DNA from 4 places in the Chromobacterium fluminis genome. Region 1 is predicted to be linked to each of the others. Evidence: predicted binding sites of a transcription regulator. Region 1 holds the regulator's gene; each other region holds the start of a gene.
The links. Region 1 encodes FNR, which switches genes on or off when oxygen is low (the NO sensors DNR and NnrR bind a similar motif). Its sites were predicted from a motif close to TTGATNNNNATCAA; they were not measured.
Positions count from the first base shown of each region.

Region 2: the regulator FNR is predicted to act here: its motif matches at 680-693, upstream of HA052_RS19195 (formate/nitrite transporter family protein).
Region 3: the regulator FNR is predicted to act here: its motif matches at 3,152-3,165, upstream of HA052_RS10535 (FeoA family protein).
Region 4: the regulator FNR is predicted to act here: its motif matches at 1,573-1,586, upstream of HA052_RS21040 (adenosylcobalamin-dependent ribonucleoside-diphosphate reductase).

Region 1 is NZ_JAAOMA010000018.1:20,534-25,092, reverse strand. It holds gene hemN (oxygen-independent coproporphyrinogen III oxidase) at 1-716, opposite strand, end outside; gene fnr (fumarate/nitrate reduction transcriptional regulator Fnr) at 826-1,572, shown strand; gene HA052_RS13830 (DUF1853 family protein) at 1,775-2,698, opposite strand; gene HA052_RS13825 (RNA methyltransferase) at 2,688-3,467, opposite strand; gene HA052_RS13820 (inositol monophosphatase family protein) at 3,671-4,462, shown strand; gene HA052_RS13815 (VOC family protein) at 4,538-4,559, shown strand, end outside.
Region 2 is NZ_JAAOMA010000032.1:55,655-60,213, forward strand. It holds gene HA052_RS19195 (formate/nitrite transporter family protein) at 920-1,747, shown strand; gene pflB (formate C-acetyltransferase) at 1,975-4,233, shown strand; gene HA052_RS19205 (VOC family protein) at 4,426-4,559, shown strand, end outside.
Region 3 is NZ_JAAOMA010000012.1:97,300-101,858, forward strand. It holds gene HA052_RS10520 (dihydroorotate oxidase) at 1-368, opposite strand, end outside; gene bfr (bacterioferritin) at 511-978, opposite strand; gene feoB (ferrous iron transport protein B) at 1,061-2,833, opposite strand; gene HA052_RS10535 (FeoA family protein) at 2,830-3,093, opposite strand; gene dcd (dCTP deaminase) at 3,269-3,838, shown strand; gene HA052_RS10545 (glutathione peroxidase) at 4,109-4,559, shown strand, end outside.
Region 4 is NZ_JAAOMA010000039.1:20,971-25,529, forward strand. It holds gene HA052_RS21035 (DUF748 domain-containing protein) at 1-1,504, shown strand, start outside; gene HA052_RS21040 (adenosylcobalamin-dependent ribonucleoside-diphosphate reductase) at 1,746-4,559, shown strand, end outside.

The DNA of each region.
Region 1 (4,559 bases):
TTGTCCAGCGTGCGGCGCACCGATTCCCGGCTCTGCAAGGGCAGGCCGTAGATCAGATCGACGCTGACGGACTTGAAGCCGGCGTCGCGCGCCGCCTGGATCACCTCCAGCGTTTCCTCCTCGGATTGCACGCGGTTCACCGCCTGCTGCACCGCGGGCTCGAAGTCCTGGATGCCGACGCTGATGCGGTTGAAGCCGAATTCAGCCAGCTTGAAAATTGTAGCCGCGCTGACTTTGCGCGGGTCTATTTCTATGGAATACTCCCCCTCCTTCAAGAACTCGAAATGAGTCTTGAGCAAGGTCATCAATCGTTCCAGTTGCGCGTCGGACAGGAACGTTGGGGTGCCGCCGCCGAAATGCAGCTGTATCACCTGCTCTCGACGGCCCAGACAGGAGGCGACCATCCGGACTTCCTTTTCCAGGTAGTCCAGATACAAGTCGGCTTTGCCGCTGTCCTTGGTGATGATCTTGTTGCAACCGCAGTAGTAGCAGATAGTGTTGCAAAAAGGTATATGAGCGTACAATGATAAAGGTTTCCGGTTGGCGCCGATGCTGCGCTGCCGTAGCCAGTGGATGTAGTCTCTTTCGGCAAAACCCGGCGTAAAGCGATCCGCTGTCGGGTATGACGTATATCTAGGACCTGTCCCGTCGAGGCGTTCAATCAGAGCGCGGTCGAATTCAAAATGGGCAGGAGAAAATGGGTGGGTGGTCTTCATGTCGTATTTGGATAGCAAAACCTCTGGTGGACTGGTAAATTTGCGGAAATCCTGCGAATTTCGCTTTGATAAGGGTCAAGCTTCATCGCAAGCTTGTACTAAACATGCCATGTCCGATCAGAATCATATCTCTTTGCATAACCTGAAGGTCTCCTGCTCCAACTGCAGCCTGAAGGAACTCTGTCTGCCTGTGGGGCTCAACCGCGAGGAGCTGACCCAGCTTGACGCGGTGATCCGCCAGAGCCGTCGTTTGAAGCGCGGCGAATACCTGTTCCGAAGCGGCGAGGGCTTCCGCTCTCTGTTCGCGGTGCGTACCGGCTTCTTCAAGACCAGCGTGGCCAGCCAGGACGGCCGCGAACAGGTGACCGGCTTCCACATGTCCGGCGAACTGATGGGTTTGGACGGCATTTCCGCCAATGTTCACGGTTGCGACGCCATCGCGCTGGAGGACAGCGAGGTGTGCGAGTTGCCGTTCAGCCGCATGGAGAGCCTGGGTCGCGAAATTCCCACCTTGCAGCACCACTTCTACCGACTGATGAGCCGCGAGATCGTTCGCGATCAAAATGTAATGTTGCTATTGGGCAACATGAAGGCGGAAGAACGTCTAGCCGCTTTCTTGCTCAATTTGTCCCAGCGTCTGTCCACCCGGGGCTTCGCCGCCAATGATTTCATCCTGCGCATGAGCCGCGAGGAAATCGGCAGCTTCCTGGGGTTGAAACTGGAAACCGTCAGCCGCACGCTGTCCAAGTTCCAGCAGCAAGGCTGGATCACGGTAGACCATAAGCATATCCAGCTAGTGATGGTGGATGAGTTGAAGGCGCTGATTTCCGGCTGCGCCCACGCCAACGGCCATTGATTCCGCCGCTTAGGCAGAGTCGTGAAAGACGCAAGAGCGTGTTTACGATCTTGCGAGCTAAGGCGAGACAAGGCGAAAGCGGCTGAGAAAGCGGAATGTACACGTGGTACATGAGCATTTCGAAGCTGGTTTCAACGCCGTATCGCCGACGCGCAGCGGATTGTAAACAGGTTCTTAGGCAAGCCATCGGGCTTGCCTTTTTTCATGGGGACGGCGCGCAGTCGGCGATTTGCCGCAGCAGCCGCGACAAGGGCGCTTCTTGAGGCCATCCGGGCGGCACGGCGAAGCCGCGCGCCACTTCGTGCCAGTCGCCGTCGGGGCCGGGTTGCAGTTCGGCCAGCAGCTGCGGCGCCTCGGCCTGTTCCAGCCGCGCGCGCAGTTCCGCCGCGTCGGCGGTGTGTTCCCGCGAGAGGCGCGCCGGCGCCAGCCAGCTGAGCCTGGGCAGCCAGGCCCAGCGGGAGTCCGCGTTCAACGCAGGCCAGTCGCCGCGCAGCGGCCAGTATTGCCCGTAGAGGGGCAGAGCGCCGGGCGGAGGTTCCGGCGAGGTGTCCAGGGCGTGGAACAGCCAACCGCTGAGCCGGGCGCCGACAGCGCAGCCGTCGAAGCCCGCCGGCAGCGCAGCTTGCGCCGCGGGATGGCGGGACAGGCGCAGCTGGGTCTGCAGCTTATGGGCTTTCAGCGCCCAGGCGTCGCGCAGGCTGGGGCCGGTCAGCGTATCGGCGCTGCGGCCTAGTTGCAGGTAGAACTTGCTGGCGGCTTCCAGATGCAGCGGTTGGCCGTCGAGGCGCAAAAGGAAGTCGAATTCGCCGACGGTGCGGCCGTCCGGACCGCGCACCGGCAGATTGCTGGCGACCAGTTCGATGTGCGGCGCCAAGCGGAACCAGAAGGACAGCAAGCGCTCGGCGTAATGGCCCAGACGGCGGGTGGGCTGGCGCGCCAGCCAGTGCTGCAGCTCGGCCGGATCGGCGTCCAGCGCTTGCAGCAAGGCCGGGCCGTCTGCCCCCAGCAGCCGTTGTGGCGGGATGTCCGCGCCGCTGCGCCAGGGGGAGGGCGCGGAGAGCAGAAAAGCCAGATCGCGCACCGCCGGATGCGCGTAGGGCAGGGTGAACGGCGGCTTATTCGCCATCCGGTCCGGGCGCGTCGCGGCGGACTTCGCCGTCGGCGGCGCGCTGCACCTGTTTGAGGAAGCCGCGCAGGATGTCGATCTCCTCGCGCAGCAGGCCGGCGCGGTTGAACAGAGTGCGCATCCGGCGCATCATCCGCTCGCTGTTGCGGCGGCGGAAATAGCCTATCTTGTCCATGGTCTGTTCCAGATGGCCGCAGAAGCCCTCCACCTCGCCCAGCGCCGCCGCGTCGCTGTCGGCGCGCAGATAATCGACGTCCACGCCGGTGTGGCTGAACAGCTCGTAGGTCATCACCTGCACTGCCATCGCCAGATTCAGCGAGAAATAGTCCGGGTTGCCGGGGATGGTGACCAGACGGTTGCATTGCTCGACTTCTTCGATCGACAGGCCGAAGGTTTCATTGCCGAACACCAGGGCCACTTGTTCGCCGGCGCGCGCGCGCGCCACCAATTCCGGCGTAGTCTGACGCGGTGTGGACAGAGGGGTGGTCAGCTCGCGGCGGCGGCTGGTCAACGCGCAGGCGATGGTGACGTCTTGCAGCGCCTCGGCGAGGCTGGGCACCACGGTGGCCTGTTCGAGAAGATCCACCGCGCCGGAGGCCAGCGTATTGGCTTCGTCGCTGGGAAATACTTTGGGTTCAACCAGATAGAGCCGGCTCAGGCCCATGGTCTTCATCGCTCGGGCGGCGGAGCCGATATTGCCCGGATGGTTGGGGCGAGCCAACACCACGCGAATGTTTTTCAGAAAATCAGGTACTTGGGGTTTATTCATCAGCAGTTTCACATTAAAATAGCCGGCTTATCGAAAAGCCCGCGCGCCGTTATTGCGCGCAAGGCCAGCGCTTGCCGGATGGGCAGGCATGCCGCCTTGCCCGATTGCGCCGGGTTTTTCTTGTTCCTTAACCCAGATTGTTACTAGCAGACGTCGCGTCATGTGGCGGACGTCTGTCATGGTTGAAAGTGTAGAGGCCGTCAATGCATCCGATGCTCAATGTCGCGGTGAAAGCCGCTCGCCGCGCCGGCAGTGTCATTCAGCGCGCGTCGCTGAATCTCGACGCGGTGCGCGTAGAGCGCAAGAAACACAATGACTTCGTGACCGAAGTCGACCGCGCCGCGGAAGAGTCCATCATCGCTTCCATTCTGGAAGCTTATCCCAAGCACGCGATTCTAGCAGAAGAGTCCGGCGCGAAAGGCATCGGTTCGTCGGAATACGAGTGGATCATCGATCCGATCGACGGCACTACCAACTTCCTGCACGGCCACCCGCAGTACGCGATTTCCATCGCGCTGGCGCACAAGGGCCAGGTGCAGCAAGCCGTGGTTTTCGACCCCAACCGCAACGATCTGTTCACCGCCTCGCGCGGCGTCGGCGCCTTCCTCAATGATCGCCGCATCCGCGTGTCCAAGCGCTTCATGATGAATGAATGCGTGATCGCCACCGGCTTCCCGGTGTCCGACCAAAGCTATATCGACCAATACCTGGGCATGCTCAAGGATGTGCTGGCCAAGACCGCCGGCGTGCGTCGCGAAGGCGCGGCCTCGCTGGACCTGTGCAATGTGGCCTGCGGCCGCGTGGAAGGCTTCTGGGAGCTGAACCTCAAGCCTTGGGACATCGCTGCGGGCAGCCTGATCGTGCAGGAAGCGGGCGGCATCGTCACCGACTTGTCCGGCGAGCAGGGCTGGCTGGAGTCCGGCGACATCGTCGCCGCCAACCCGAAGGTGCTGGCGCAGCTGCTGCACATGCTGGCGCCGCATATCGGCAAATAAGCGTTGTCGGCTTGGCCTGAGCGGCTAAGCGCGTCACGGCGTCCTCGGGGACGCCGTTTTTGTTTGGAGCGTGAGATGAAACAGTTTTTGGGTTCGG
Region 2 (4,559 bases), on a different contig from region 1:
AGGGTAGGGGTAGCGGGGTAGGTGTTGGGAGCAGGGGTTTACGTCAAGATATTTGCTATATCAGTCTGGCGGGGAAGAGGCTGTGGAGTATCATAATATGAAATTTGAGCGACAAAATTGTTTTCGAAAACGAACAAAAATATTTCAAAACGAACAATATTTGGTTGGTTTCCAACATGCCATCGGCGTTCAAACGATCGTTTGTCTATTATCTATATGATTTTCATGGTGTTTTTTATTGTTGGCTATCGAGCTTTCCATTCGCCTAAGAGCCTGTGCAAAGTCTCGCGAGCAAGAACGAGGCGTGACCTTGTCGTTGAAGATAAGGAATGTACAAGCGGTGCATGAGCATTCTGAAGCCGCTTGTAGGTCTCTATCTGACTGTTCCGCAGAAGCGCGGCAAACTTTGAAGTTCGTAAGGAGGGCTGGCGGCCTTAGAACCTGTTCACGATCTGCTGCGCGTGGTGAGACGCCTCACGGTGAGTACGGCTTCGAAATGCTCATGTACCACTCGTAAATTCCGCTTTCTCAGCTGTTTTCGTCTTGTCTCGCTTTGGCTCGCTAAACCGTAAGCACGCTCTTAGGTGGTGGCTGAACCGCGGCGGGGCCGAAAATCCCTTGCCGGACATGTTGTAAAAAGAAAGGCTTGAGTAGAAGTGTGCAAGGGAAAGACCTGCGTTTGATAGTTATCAAACAACAATGATGCAATACGAACATAAAATTTTCGTGAACCAACAATCAGCGCATCCGTTCGCATGGGAACCAACCTCCTAGGTGGCCAACAAACACATTGCAGGAACTGGGCTTGAGCCGGCCTCTCCGCCAGCCAGCCTTAGAGACGGCATGATCAGTTGATAGGCTTTCTAATAAGGTTGGCCCGCATGACAGCGGCTCTGCTCAAGCTCGCGAAATGAAAAACATGAATCACGCCTCCACACTCGCCTACGTCGCGGCCGAAGCCGCCTCCAAACAGACCGTGCTGCGACAGCACCCCGGGCGCTACCTATTAAGCGCCGGCATGGCCGGCGCGCTGATCGCCGTCGTGCTCAGCGTCAGCCTCAAGCTGGGCCAGGTCTTCTTCGCCGTCGGCTCTCCCGGCTACTACATCGCCGTGGCCGGCTTCTTCGGCGTGGCCCTGGTCAGCATCATCGTTTGCAAGCTGGAGCTGTTCACCAGCAACGTCATGTACTTCAGCATCGGCGTGCTCAGCGGCGATTGCCGCGTGTGCAATCTGCTGCGCAGCTGGACCATGGTCTATCTGGGCAATTTGCTGGGCGTGTTGTTGTTCACCGCGGTGTTTGCCGGAGCGGGCGGCATGGGCAGCCTGCCGGCCGACCATCTGCTGTTCAACGTGGCCGCGCACAAGGTTCACGCCGGCGCTTGGGAAATCTTCTGGAAGGGCGCGCTGTGCAACTGGGTGATCTGTCTGGCGGTATGGGTGCCGTTGCGCATGGCCGGCGACGCGGCCAAGATGCTGATGATCCTGCTGCTGGTCTTCGTGTTCTTCTTCTCCGGCTTTGAGCACAGCATCGCCAATATGGCCTTCTTCTCGCTGGCCCTGTTGCACGGCATGCAAGGCCTGGACGCCGCCGCTATCCTGCACAATATGATTCCGGCCACCCTGGGCAATATCGCCGGCGGCGCGCTGGGCGTGGGCCTAGTGGTCTACTTGCTGGAGCGTCACACCCTGCCGGTGCGTCGCGAAGCCGCAAAACCGGCCGCGACGGCGCTCGGAAGCCGTGTTTGATGTTCGTTTTCGAATGTAATGCGCCGGCTACAATGACGGCGTGTTGATGGTGGATTTCAGGGTATTGAAAATAAAGCGTTTTTTAAGGAATTTTGCCGGCGCGGCACCCGGTTTGGAAACCGGGTTTTAGTCTGCGGCATTTGATCTTGATCAAACGATTTTTTTCGAAACCGAATGTACAATATGTTCAGTACTCAACATTTACTGATAGTTACTAGGAGGCACACATGGATGCTCTGAATCGTGACGCGACTCAAGCCAACCCCTGGCGCGATTTCACCGGTGGTGAATGGCAAAGCAAGGTGGATGTCCGCAACTTCATCCAGCTGAACTACAAGCCGTTTGAAGGCGACGCCAGCTTCCTGGCGCCCGCTACCGCGCGCACCCAAAAGCTGTGGGACACCCTGAGCGAGTTGCTGAAAGAAGAACGCGCCCGTGGCGTGCTGGACGTAGCCGCGGACCGCGGCAGCTCCATCACCGCGCATGACGCCGGCTACATCGACCAAGCCAGCGAAGTCATCGTCGGCCTGCAAACCGATGCGCCGCTCAAGCGCGCCATCATGCCCAACGGCGGTCTGCGCATGGTTGAAAACGGCCTGGAAGCCTTCGGCTTCAAGCTGGACCCGGTCATCAAGGACGTGTGGACCCACTACCGCAAGAGCCACAACCAGGGCGTGTTCGACACCTACACCCCGGACATCATGGCCGCGCGTAAATCCGGCGTGATCACCGGCTTGCCGGACGCCTACGGCCGCGGCCGCATCATCGGCGACTACCGCCGCGTGGCCCTGTACGGCACCGACTTCCTGCGCGCCGAACGCCAAAAAGTATTCCATGAGCTGGACGACGCCGTTTTCAACGAAGACGTGCTGCGCCTGCGCGAAGAACTGTCCGAACAATTCCGCGCGCTGGACGAACTGAAGCAAATGGCCGCCAAATACGGCTTCGACATCAGCCGCCCGGCCGTCAACGCCCGCGAAGCGGTGCAGTGGACCTACTTCGCCTACCTGGCCGCCGTGAAAGAACAAAACGGCGCCGCCATGTCCTTCGGCCGCGTCGCCACCTTCCTGGACGTCTACATCGAGCGCGATCTGGCCTCCGGCGCGCTGACGGAAGAACAAGCCCAGGAAATGATCGACGACCTGGTGATCAAGCTGCGCATCGTGCGCTTCCTGCGCACCCCGGAATACGACCAACTGTTCTCCGGCGACCCGACCTGGGTGACCGAATCCATCGGCGGCATGGGCGAAGACGGCCGCACCCTGGTGAGCAAGAGCAGCTTCCGCTTCCTCAACACCCTGTACAACCTGGGCCCGGCGCCGGAACCCAACCTGACCGTGTTGTGGTCCACCCAGCTGCCGCGCGGCTTCAAAGACTTCTGCGCCAAAGTGTCCATCGACACCAGCTCCATCCAGTACGAAAACGACGACCTGATGCGTCCGCACTGGGGCGACGACTACGGCATCGCCTGCTGCGTCTCCGCGATGCGCATCGGCAAGCAAATGCAATTCTTCGGCGCCCGCGCCAACCTGGCCAAAGCCATGCTCTACGCCATCAACGGCGGCGTGGATGAGAAATCCGGCCTGCAAGTGGCCAAGGGTTTTGAGCCGATCAAGAGCGACGTGCTGACCTACGACGAACTGATGCCCAAGTTCGACCTGCTGATGGACTGGCTGGCCGCCACTTACGTCAAGGCGCTGAACTGCATCCACTACATGCACGACAAGTACGCCTACGAACGCATCGAAATGGCGCTGCACGACCGCGACATCCTGCGCACCATGGCTTGCGGCATCGCCGGCCTGTCCGTGGCCGCCGACTCCCTGTCCGCCATCAAGCACGCCAAAGTGCACATCATCCGCAACGAAGCGGGCCTGGCGGTGGACTACAAGATCGAAGGCGACTACCCGGCTTACGGCAACAACGATGACCGCGCCGACAGCATCGCGGTATGGCTGACCGAAACCTTCATGGACAAGATCAAGGCCCAGCCGCACTTCTATCGCAATGCCATGCCGACTCAGTCCGTGCTCACCATCACCTCCAACGTGGTGTACGGCAAGAAAACCGGCAACACCCCGTGCGGCCGCCGCGCCGGCGAACCGTTCGCCCCAGGCGCCAACCCGATGAACGGCCGCGACGTGAAAGGCTTTGTCGCCGCAGGCGCATCGGTAGCCAAGCTGCCGTACGAAGCCGCGCTGGACGGCATCAGCTGGACCGCCTCCGCCACCCCGGACGCATTGGGCCATAGCGAAGAAGAACGCGTAGCCAACCTGGCCAACTGCCTGGACGGCTTCTCCGACGCCGGCGGCTTCCACGTCAACGTCAACGTGTTCAAGCGCGAAACCCTGATGGACGCGATGGAACACCCGGAGCTGTACCCGCAACTGACCATCCGCGTGTCCGGCTATGCGGTGAACTTCGTCAAGCTGACGCGCGAGCAACAGCTGGACGTGATCAACCGCACCTTCCACGGCAGCATGTAAGCGCAAGGCCGCTGGCCATCGCGACGGCCAGCCGGCACCGCGCCAAGCCTCCCCTCCTAGGGGAGGCTTTTTTTATGCGCGGCGGTTTTGGATCAGTGCCGCAAAAAATGCCCATGTGCTATAAAATGGTTTCATTTATACGTCATTCTTTCTGAGCGCCAGCGACACCCAAGCGCGTCGGAGGAGGGGGGCATGCACAAGAACACCATCTGCCTGTGGTACGACGGCGACGCCGAAGACGCCGCGCGTTTCTACGCCGCCACCTTCCCGGATAGCCGCGTCGGCGCTGTGCTGCGCGCGCCCGGCGATTACCCTGCCGGCAAAGA
Region 3 (4,559 bases), on a different contig from region 1:
GGCAGGCAAGGCAGCTTGAGCGCCGCCAGCTCGGCCAGGATGGTTAGGGTGTCGTCCAGCGTCATGCCGGACACGGACAGGAACAAGGGCTTGGCGTCCTCGTAAGCCTGAGCGTAGTCCAGGTAATAGCGGTAGCCCTCGTTGGGCAGGCCCATGGAATTGATGCTGCCCAGCGCGGTACGTCGGTATCGCGGCTCGGGATTGCCGGCGCGCGGTTCCAGCGTGCAGCTCTTGGTCACCACCGCGCCGGCGGCGGAACGGCGCACCAGCTCCAGTTCCTCCCGCGTGCGGCAATAGACGCCGGAAGCATTGAACAAGGGGCTGGACATCTTCATGCCCAACCAGGAAACGGATAGATCCAGCGACATCGCGCCCTCCGGCGAATTCATCTACCGGCGATGATAGACGGAGACGGTCCCGGCCATGCTGCGCCATGTCAAAACCCGCGCGGCCGCCGCAAAACAAACGGCCGCCCGAAAGGCGGCCGTCTCAAGGTCAAAATAGCCTGGCTTACATTTGCGACTGAATATAGTTCTGTTCGCCCACCATATCGATCAGGCGCAGCTGCTGCTCCAGCCAGTGCGCGTGATCGTTCTCGGTCTCTTCCAGCAACACCATCAGTTCCTGACGCGTCACATAGTCCTTCACGCTCTCGCAGTGGGCCACCACTTTTTTCAGCAAATCGCCGACGCGGTACTCCACTTCCAGATCGCTGGCCAGCATCGCCCGCACATTCTCGCCCACCACGATGGGCACGCGCTTGGCCACATTGGGCTTGCCTTGCAGGAATAAAGTGCGCGCGATCAGCACCCGCGCGTGCGACAGCTCGTCCTCGCGCTCATGGTCGATGCGCTCGAACAGCTTGTGCAGGCCGAAGTCCTTGTACATCTCGGCGTGGATGAAATACTGGTCCGCGGCGGACAGCTCTTCCGCCAGCAGTTCGTTCAGCAACTCGATGGTTTTGGGATCACCTTGCATAACGACCTCTTGTTGTTGTAGTTCAATGACGCCGGCCATCCGCCGGCGCGAACGGAATTCGCGAACCATTCATTCTAAGCCCTCAAGGCCACAGATGCACGCTGGCTTGATAAAACGCGAACGACAACAGCCAGGCCAGGCCCACCGACCACGCCACCGACATCGCGGTATAGGACTTGCTGCGCGACTCGCGGTACATCGCCGCCACCGTGGACAGGCAAGGCACGTAGATCAAGGTGAAGATCAGGAAGCTCATCGCTGAACGCCAGTCCAGATGTTGCAGCAAGACAGCGCCCAGACCTGCCTCCGACACCCCGTAGATCACAGCCAGGCTGCCCAACAGGATTTCCTTGGCGATGAAGCCGAACAGCAAGGCCGCCGCCAGCTCGTGGCGAATGCCTATCGGGTCCAGCACCGGAGCCAGCAGGCTGCCCAAGGCGTCGGCCAGCGTCTTGCCGTCGCCGGCCGGCACATGGGTCAGCAACCAAACCAACACCACCCCCAACAGGATGAAACTGGAAGCCAGTTGCAAAAAGGCCCGCACCTCCCCCACCGCCCGGCTCAGCAAATGGCTCAAGCCGGGCAGCCGGTACGGCGGCACTTCCAGCAAGAAGGCTTCGCCGCCGGCGTAACGACGCTTGAACACCCAGGCGGTGAACACCGCGACGGCGAAGCTCATCAGATAAAGCCCCATCAGCACCCACGGCGCTTGCGCCGCCGTGAACAGCAGCCCGGCGAAGAACACCACCACTTGCAGCCGCGCCGAGCACAGCGAAAACGGAATCACCAGCATGGTCAGCAGCCGCTGCTTGCGCTCGCGCATCACCCGGGTGCCCATGATGGCCGGCACATTGCAGCCAAAACCCATCAACTGCATCACGAAGCCGCGGCCGTCCAGCCCCAGCCGGGCCATAAAGGCATCGGTCAGATAGGCGGCGCGCGCCAGATAGCCGGAGTCCTCCACCATCGCCATCAGGACGAAGAACACCAACAAGATGGGCGCGAAGGTCAGCACCGTCGACACGCCCTGCCAGATCCCGTCCAGCGCCAGGCTCTGCACAATCTCAGGCAAAGGCGCGAGCAAGGGCGCCAGCGCCTGCTCCTTGACCCAGTCCAGTCCGGCGCCGGCCAGCTCCTGCAAAGGCGTGCCGATCTGATAAGTCAGGTTGAACAACAGCGCCATCAGCGCGAAGAACAGCGGCAAGCCCAGCCATGGATGCATCAGCCAGTGGTCGATCTTCTCGGTCAGCCGCGCTGGCAGCATAGCCGGCAAGGCCCAGCAGCCGTCCAGCAAGCGTTTGGCCTCCGCCATCGCCGCCTGGGTGTCCGGAACCGCGTCCAGCCTCGCTCTCGCGGCCGGAGCCCCATTGTTGGCCAGTCGGTTCAAACTCGCCATCAGCGGCGGCCAGCCTTGCATATGCCTGGCCGACACCAGCGATACCGGCGCGCCCAGACGTTCCGATAAACACTCCACATCCAGGCTCACGCCCAGCCCCTTGGCCTCGTCCGCCATATTCAACACCACTTGGCAGTTGAGACCGCTGGCCAGCACCTGCAAGGCCAGCGGCAATTGCCGGTCCAGCTGGCTGGCGTTGAGCACCAGGATGGCGCCATCGAAAGCGCTGGCCAGCAACACGTCGCGCACCACCGCCTCGTCGTCGGAATAGCCGGTCAAATCATTGACGCCGGGCAAATCCACCAACTCCACCATGTGGCCACCCAACAACAAACGCGCGCTGCTCAGTTCTATGGTCAGGCCCGGCCAATTGCCGACACGCTGCGACATGCCGGTCAGACGGTTGAACAAAGTGGACTTGCCGGTGTTCGGCAAGCCGATCAGGGCGAAACGCTTCATACCGCCACCCTCGCCACGATGAAGCGCGCCAGACTGCGCCGCAACAGGAAGCGGGTGGCGCCGACATCCAGCAACAAAGGCCCGCCCAAGGGCGCCGCCCGACGCAAATAAAAACGGCAGCCCGGCTCCAGGCCAAAGGCGGCGACGCGACGCATGGCCTCTTCGGCCAGCTCCAGACGGTCGACCACGCCGTGGCGGCCGGCGGGAAATACATCCAAAGTCAACATGATGATCCGATCAAGAACGAGAATGGTTTGCATTAGTATATCCAGCCAAACCACGTCGAATATCGGCAAACCACGGCAATTCCCGCTCTGCTTGACCTGCATCAATAGCATTGTCCTATCCGGATCCGCCTTGGATTATCGATAGCCGCCCACAGCGCTTGCGGTTAAAATCGCGGACAATCAATCGATAAGCTACGGGCCAAAGACAATGAGCATCAAATCGGACAAATGGATTCGCCGGATGGCGGCCGAGTACAATATGATAGAACCCTTCGAGGCCAACCAGATCAAGATGGTGGATGGCCAGAAGGTGATCTCCTACGGCACCTCCAGCTACGGTTACGACATCCGCTGCGCCGACGAATTCAAGGTGTTCACCAATATCAACAGCACCATCGTCGACCCGAAAAACTTCGACCCCAACTCCTTCGTGGAAGTCTCCGGCAAGGGCTATTGCATCATTCCGCCCAACAGCTTCGCGCTGGCTCGCACCGTGGAATATTTCCGCATCCCGCGCTCGGTGTTGACCGTATGCCTGGGCAAGTCCACTTACGCCCGTTGCGGCATCATCGTCAACGTCACTCCGTTCGAGCCGGAATGGGAAGGCTATGTGACCCTGGAGTTCTCCAACACCACGCCGCTGCCGGCCAAAATCTACGCCAACGAGGGCGTAGCCCAGGTCTTGTTCTTCGAATCCGATGAAGTCTGCGACGTGTCCTACAGAGACCGCGCCGGCAAATACATGGGCCAGGTGGGCGTGACGCTGCCGCGTCCCTGAATCGCTTCCCGCCTGCAAAAAAGGGATGGCCTGGCCATCCCTTTGTCATTTAAACCACGCCAAATCCGTCCTCGCAATTTCACCTTAATGTTCTAGGATAAACAGAGGGTTAGCTGACTTTCCCGGTTGGTCGGCCCTTGTACAGCAATTGATTTCTTCTTGGGGCGTAGCGGTTCCCCCTTGCCGTTGCGCCCCTTTTTTTATGTCTCTGCTCAATTGCTCTTCTTCCGGTTTCTTGCCATGATCTTCGCTTTGGCGAAGAGCGAAAATATGCCGGACATATATGATTTTTCCATTGAGACTTTAAACGGGCAGACCCTGCCGCTGGCGAGCTATCGCGGCAAAGTGCTATTGCTGGTCAACACCGCCAGCGAGTGCGGCTTCACCGCGCAATTAGGCGGCCTGGAACAGCTGTACCAGCGCTACCGCGAGCAAGGCCTGGAGATCATCGGCTTCCCCTGCAATCAGTTCGGCGGCCAGGAGCCTGGGGACGCCGCCGCCATAGGCCAGTTCTGTCAGAAGAATTTCGGGGTCAGCTTCGCGCTATCCGCCAAGATCGACGTCAACGGCGCCGACGCGCATCCGCTCTGGCGTCATCTCGTCGCCGCCAAACCCGGCTTGCTGGGCAGCCGGCGCATCAAATGGAATTTCACCAAATTCCTGGTGGACGGCGAAGGGCGCATCCGCAAGCGTTTCGCCCCCTACGTCAAACCAGCGGCGC
Region 4 (4,559 bases), on a different contig from region 1:
CGGCGCGCTGTCGGTGGATCTGAATCTGGATGTCGGCGCGCGCGGCTGGCGCGTCGGCGGCTCAGCGGGCGTGGCGCGGCTGGCGGTGTATGAGCCGGGCGAGAAATTGCCCTTGTTGGGCTGGCGCGATCTGCAAGTGCGCGGCCTCAGCGCTCAGGGCATGCCGCTGAAAGTGGCGATCAACGATGTTCGGCTGCAAGGGCCGGCGGCGCGGCTGGTGTTGGACGACAAGCGCGAGCTCAACCTCAAGCGCCTGTTCGCCGGCCAGGGCGGCAAGCCGGCCGCACCTAAGGCCAAGGCGTCGCCGTTGCCCCAGGTGGAGGTGAAGTCTATTCATGTGCAGGGCGGCCGGGTGCAGTTCGCCGACCACGGCATGAAGCCGGACTTCGCCTCCGACATGCATAATCTGCGGGGCTCGATCCAGAACCTCTCCACCCGCGCCCAGCAGCGCGGCAATATCACGCTGGACGGCGATGTGGATCAGTTTGGCGACGTCAAGGTGCGCGGCGCGCTGTCGCCGCTGGCGCCCACCGACAACACCGACATCACCCTGGCTTTCCGCAATATCTCCATGGGCACGCTGAACCCGTATTCGATGAACTTCGCCGGCTGGCAGGTCAAGGACGGCCGCTTGTCGGTGGACCTGCGCTATCTGCTGGAGCAGCGCCAGCTCAAGGGCGAGAACCGGGTGGTGATCGATTCCCTGCAACTGGGCGACGAGCTGCCGGACAGTGAATACAAGGGCCCGCGGCTGCCGCTGCGGCTGGCGGTGGCCATTCTGGAGGACAGCGACAAACGCATCGATCTGGACTTGCCGGTGGCCGGCAGCCTGGACGATCCGCAGTTCAGCTACGGCAAGGTCATCTGGAAAGCCATCGTCAACGTGGTGACCAAGGTGGTGACCGCGCCGTTCCGCGCGCTGGGCGCCTTGCTGGGCGGCGAGGGCTTCGACGATATCCGCTTCGTGGCCGGCGAGGCCAATGTGACGCCGCCGGAGCGCGAGAAGCTGGTCAAAGTGGCCGGGCTGATGGTGAAGCGGCCCAAGCTGATGCTGTCCATCAGCGGCGGTTACAACACCGACGCGGACCGCAAGGAAATGGCGCGCGCGCAAACCGATCTGGCCATCTTCGCCGCCGCCGGCCATCAGTTGGGCGCCGGCGAGCCGCTGCCGCTGCCGGACATGCAGGACGGCGAAATCCTGTCCGCGGTCAAATCGGTGTACGGCAAGCAGATCGGCCGCTTCAAGCTGCTGGGCCACACGCTGAAGCCGGGCGGGCCGTCCGGCGCGGCCCTGGGCAAGCTGCTGCGCGACGAGTTGATCGCCGCGCAGAGCATCACCGACGCCAACCTGCAGCAACTGGCCAAGCAACGCGCCGCCAACGCGCGCGCGGCTATGATCAAGACCGATCCGGCTCTGCAGGAGCGCATCCAACTGGGCGAGCCGGTCAAGGTCTCCGCCGGTCGCGACGGGGTGCCGCTGGAGGTGAAACTGAAGACGCCGTGAGGCGGCCGCCGCGCGTCGTGTTTTTGCCCATGACGATAGGGAAAAGCGACGATGGGGTGGAATAGCGCTTGATATGTGTCAACGAACGGCGTAACTACATATAGTGTAATACGCCGTTTTTCTTTTCCAGATGTTGCGTATCGGACGTGTTGAAACCTTTTGCGGCCCACACAGTCCATTGCATGCTGGAAGGGGGCCGCCCTGGCCGCCGCAGGCCGCAATTCAAGAGGAACCGGGAACCATGAAGCAGGAAAACATCGCCGCCATGACCGAGCAGGACATCTCCCGCGAGGTATTGCTGGAAAAATACGCCAAGAACGGCGAACACAGCGTGAGCGAAGTGCGCCTGCGCGTGGCCAAGGCGCTGGCGGCGCTGGAAAGCGACCCGGCGCGTTTCGAGCCGCTGTTCTATCAAACGCTGGAAAACGGCTTTATTCCCGGCGGCCGCATCAATTCCGCCGCCGGCACCGATTTGCGCGCCACCTTGATCAATTGCTTCGTGCAGCCGGTGGGCGATTCGGTGTCCGAAACCGAAAACGGCAAGGTGGGCATTTACGAGGCGCTGCTGCAGGCCGCGGAAACCATGCGCCGCGGCGGCGGCGTCGGCTACAACTTCTCGCGCATCCGTCCCAAGGGCGCGCGAGTCAAGGGCACCAACAGCCGCGCGTCCGGCCCGGTGTCCTATATGCGGGTGTTCGACCGCAGCTGCGAGACGGTGGAATCCGCCGGCGCGCGCCGCGGCGCGCAGATGGGAGTGCTGGACATTTCTCACCCGGACGTGGAGGACTTCATCCACGCCAAGGACCAGGGCGATCTGCGCAATTTCAATATCTCGGTGGGGGTGTCCGACGACTTCATGCGCGCGGTGGAAGCGGACGTCGCCTGGGAGCTGACCCATGCGGTGGAACCCTCGTCCGACGCCTTCCCCGGCAGTTACCAGCGCGAGGACGGCCTGTGGGTCTACCGCGCCGTGCCGGCGCGCGAACTGTGGCGGCAGATCATGGCCTCCACCTACGACCACGCCGAGCCGGGCGTGCTGTTCATGACCCGCATCAACCAGGACAACAATCTGTCCTACTGCGAGGTGATCGAGTCCACCAACCCCTGCGGCGAACAGCCGCTGCCGGACTACGGCTGCTGCGATCTGGGTTCCATCAATCTGTGCCGCCACGTGCGTCAGCCCTTTGGGGACAAGCCCAGCTTCGACTTCAAGAGCTTCGAGAAAGTGGTGCGCATGTCGGTGCGCATGCTGGACAATGTGTTGGATCTGACGGTGTGGCCGCTGGAGGAACAGCAGCGCGAGGCGCAGGCCAAGCGGCGCGTCGGCCTGGGCTTCACCGGCCTGGGCGACGCGCTGATCATGCTGAAAATACGCTATGACAGCGAGGAGGGCCGCCGCTTCGCCAGCCGCATATCCGAGGCGATGCGCGACGCCGCCTACGACGCTTCGGTGGATCTCGCCATCGAGAAAGGCGGTTTCCCGCTGTTCGACGCCGACGCCTACCTGGCCGCGCCGCATTGCGCCAGCCGGCTGCCGGAGGCGATCAAGGCGCGCATCCGCAAGCACGGCATCCGCAACTCGCACCTATTGTCCATCGCGCCCACCGGCACCATTTCGCTGGCCTTCGCCGACAATGCCTCCAACGGCATCGAACCGCCGTTCTCCTGGTTCTACACCCGCAAGAAGCGCATGGCCGACGGCAGCCAGCAGGAATACCTGGTGGAAGACCACGCCTACCGTGTTTACCGGATGCAGGGCGGGGACACCAACGCCTTGCCGGAGTATTTCGTCTCCGCGCTGGAAATGAGCGCGCTGGACCATATGCGCATGGTGGCGGCGGTGGCGCCCTATATCGACACCGCCATTTCCAAGACGGTGAACGTGCCCGGCGATTACCCCTTCGACGATTTCGAAAGCCTGTACCTGGAAGCCTGGCGCGCCGGCCTGAAGGGCATCACCACCTACCGGCCCAATAGCGTGCTGGGTTCGGTGTTGTCGGTGGAGCCGGCCAAGCCCAGCGCCGCCACGCCGCAGGACCTGTCCGGCAACGGCGACGGCGATCCGGACCGCCGCGTGGTGCTCAATACCGCGCCGACACCGGCGCTGTCCAGCCTGAAATGGCCGAACCGGCCCAAGCTGAAGGAAGGCAACCCGTCGTGGACATTCATGGTGGAAGGCGACGCCGGCGATTTCGCCGTAGTGGTGGGCCATGTGGAGAACGGCCGGGTGTCGCCGTTTGAATGCTGGGTCAACGCCACCGAGGAACAGCGCGGCCTGGGCGCGGTGGCCAAAACCCTGTCCATGGACATGCGCTGCCGCGACCACGGGTGGCTGGCGGCCAAGCTGGACGCGCTGTCGCATACCAACGGCGACAAACGCTATGTGTTCGATCTGGGCGAGCGCACCGTCTACGCCACCTCGGCCTCGGCGGCCCTGGGCAAGGTGGTGCGCCACCGCGTCGAGCAGTTGGGCGCGCTGCCGGCGGATCAAAACGAGCCGACGCCGGTAATGGACGCGCTGTTCGCGCGCAAGGAGCCCAAGTCCGGCACCGACGGCACCATGAGTTGGTCGGTAGACGTCAGCAACCCGCAAACCGGCGACGACTTCGTGCTCTTCATCAAGGAGCTGGTGCTGCCCAACGGCCAGCGCCGGCCGTATTCCATGTGGCTGGCTGGCGCCTACCCGCGCGAACTGGACGGCCTGTGCAAGATGCTGAGCCTGGACATGCGGGTGATAGACCCGGCCTGGATCGGCCTCAAGCTGCGCAAGCTGCTGAGCTACGCCGAGCCGCAGGGCGATTTCTTCGCCCGCATCCCCGGCGTGGAGAAGTCGCAGAGCTGGCCGTCCACGGTTGCTTACCTGGCGCAGTTGATCATCCACCGCTACGCGATGCTGGGGGTGCTGACCGAGGAGGGCGTGCCGCTGGAAGAGATGGGGGTGATGGTGCCGGAGCAGAGCGATCTGTTCAGCCCGGAAGCCAGCTCCGCCTTGAAACAGGTGCCGGGCAAGCCCTGCCCGGAGTGCGGCAACCACGCCTTGATCAAGAAGGACGGT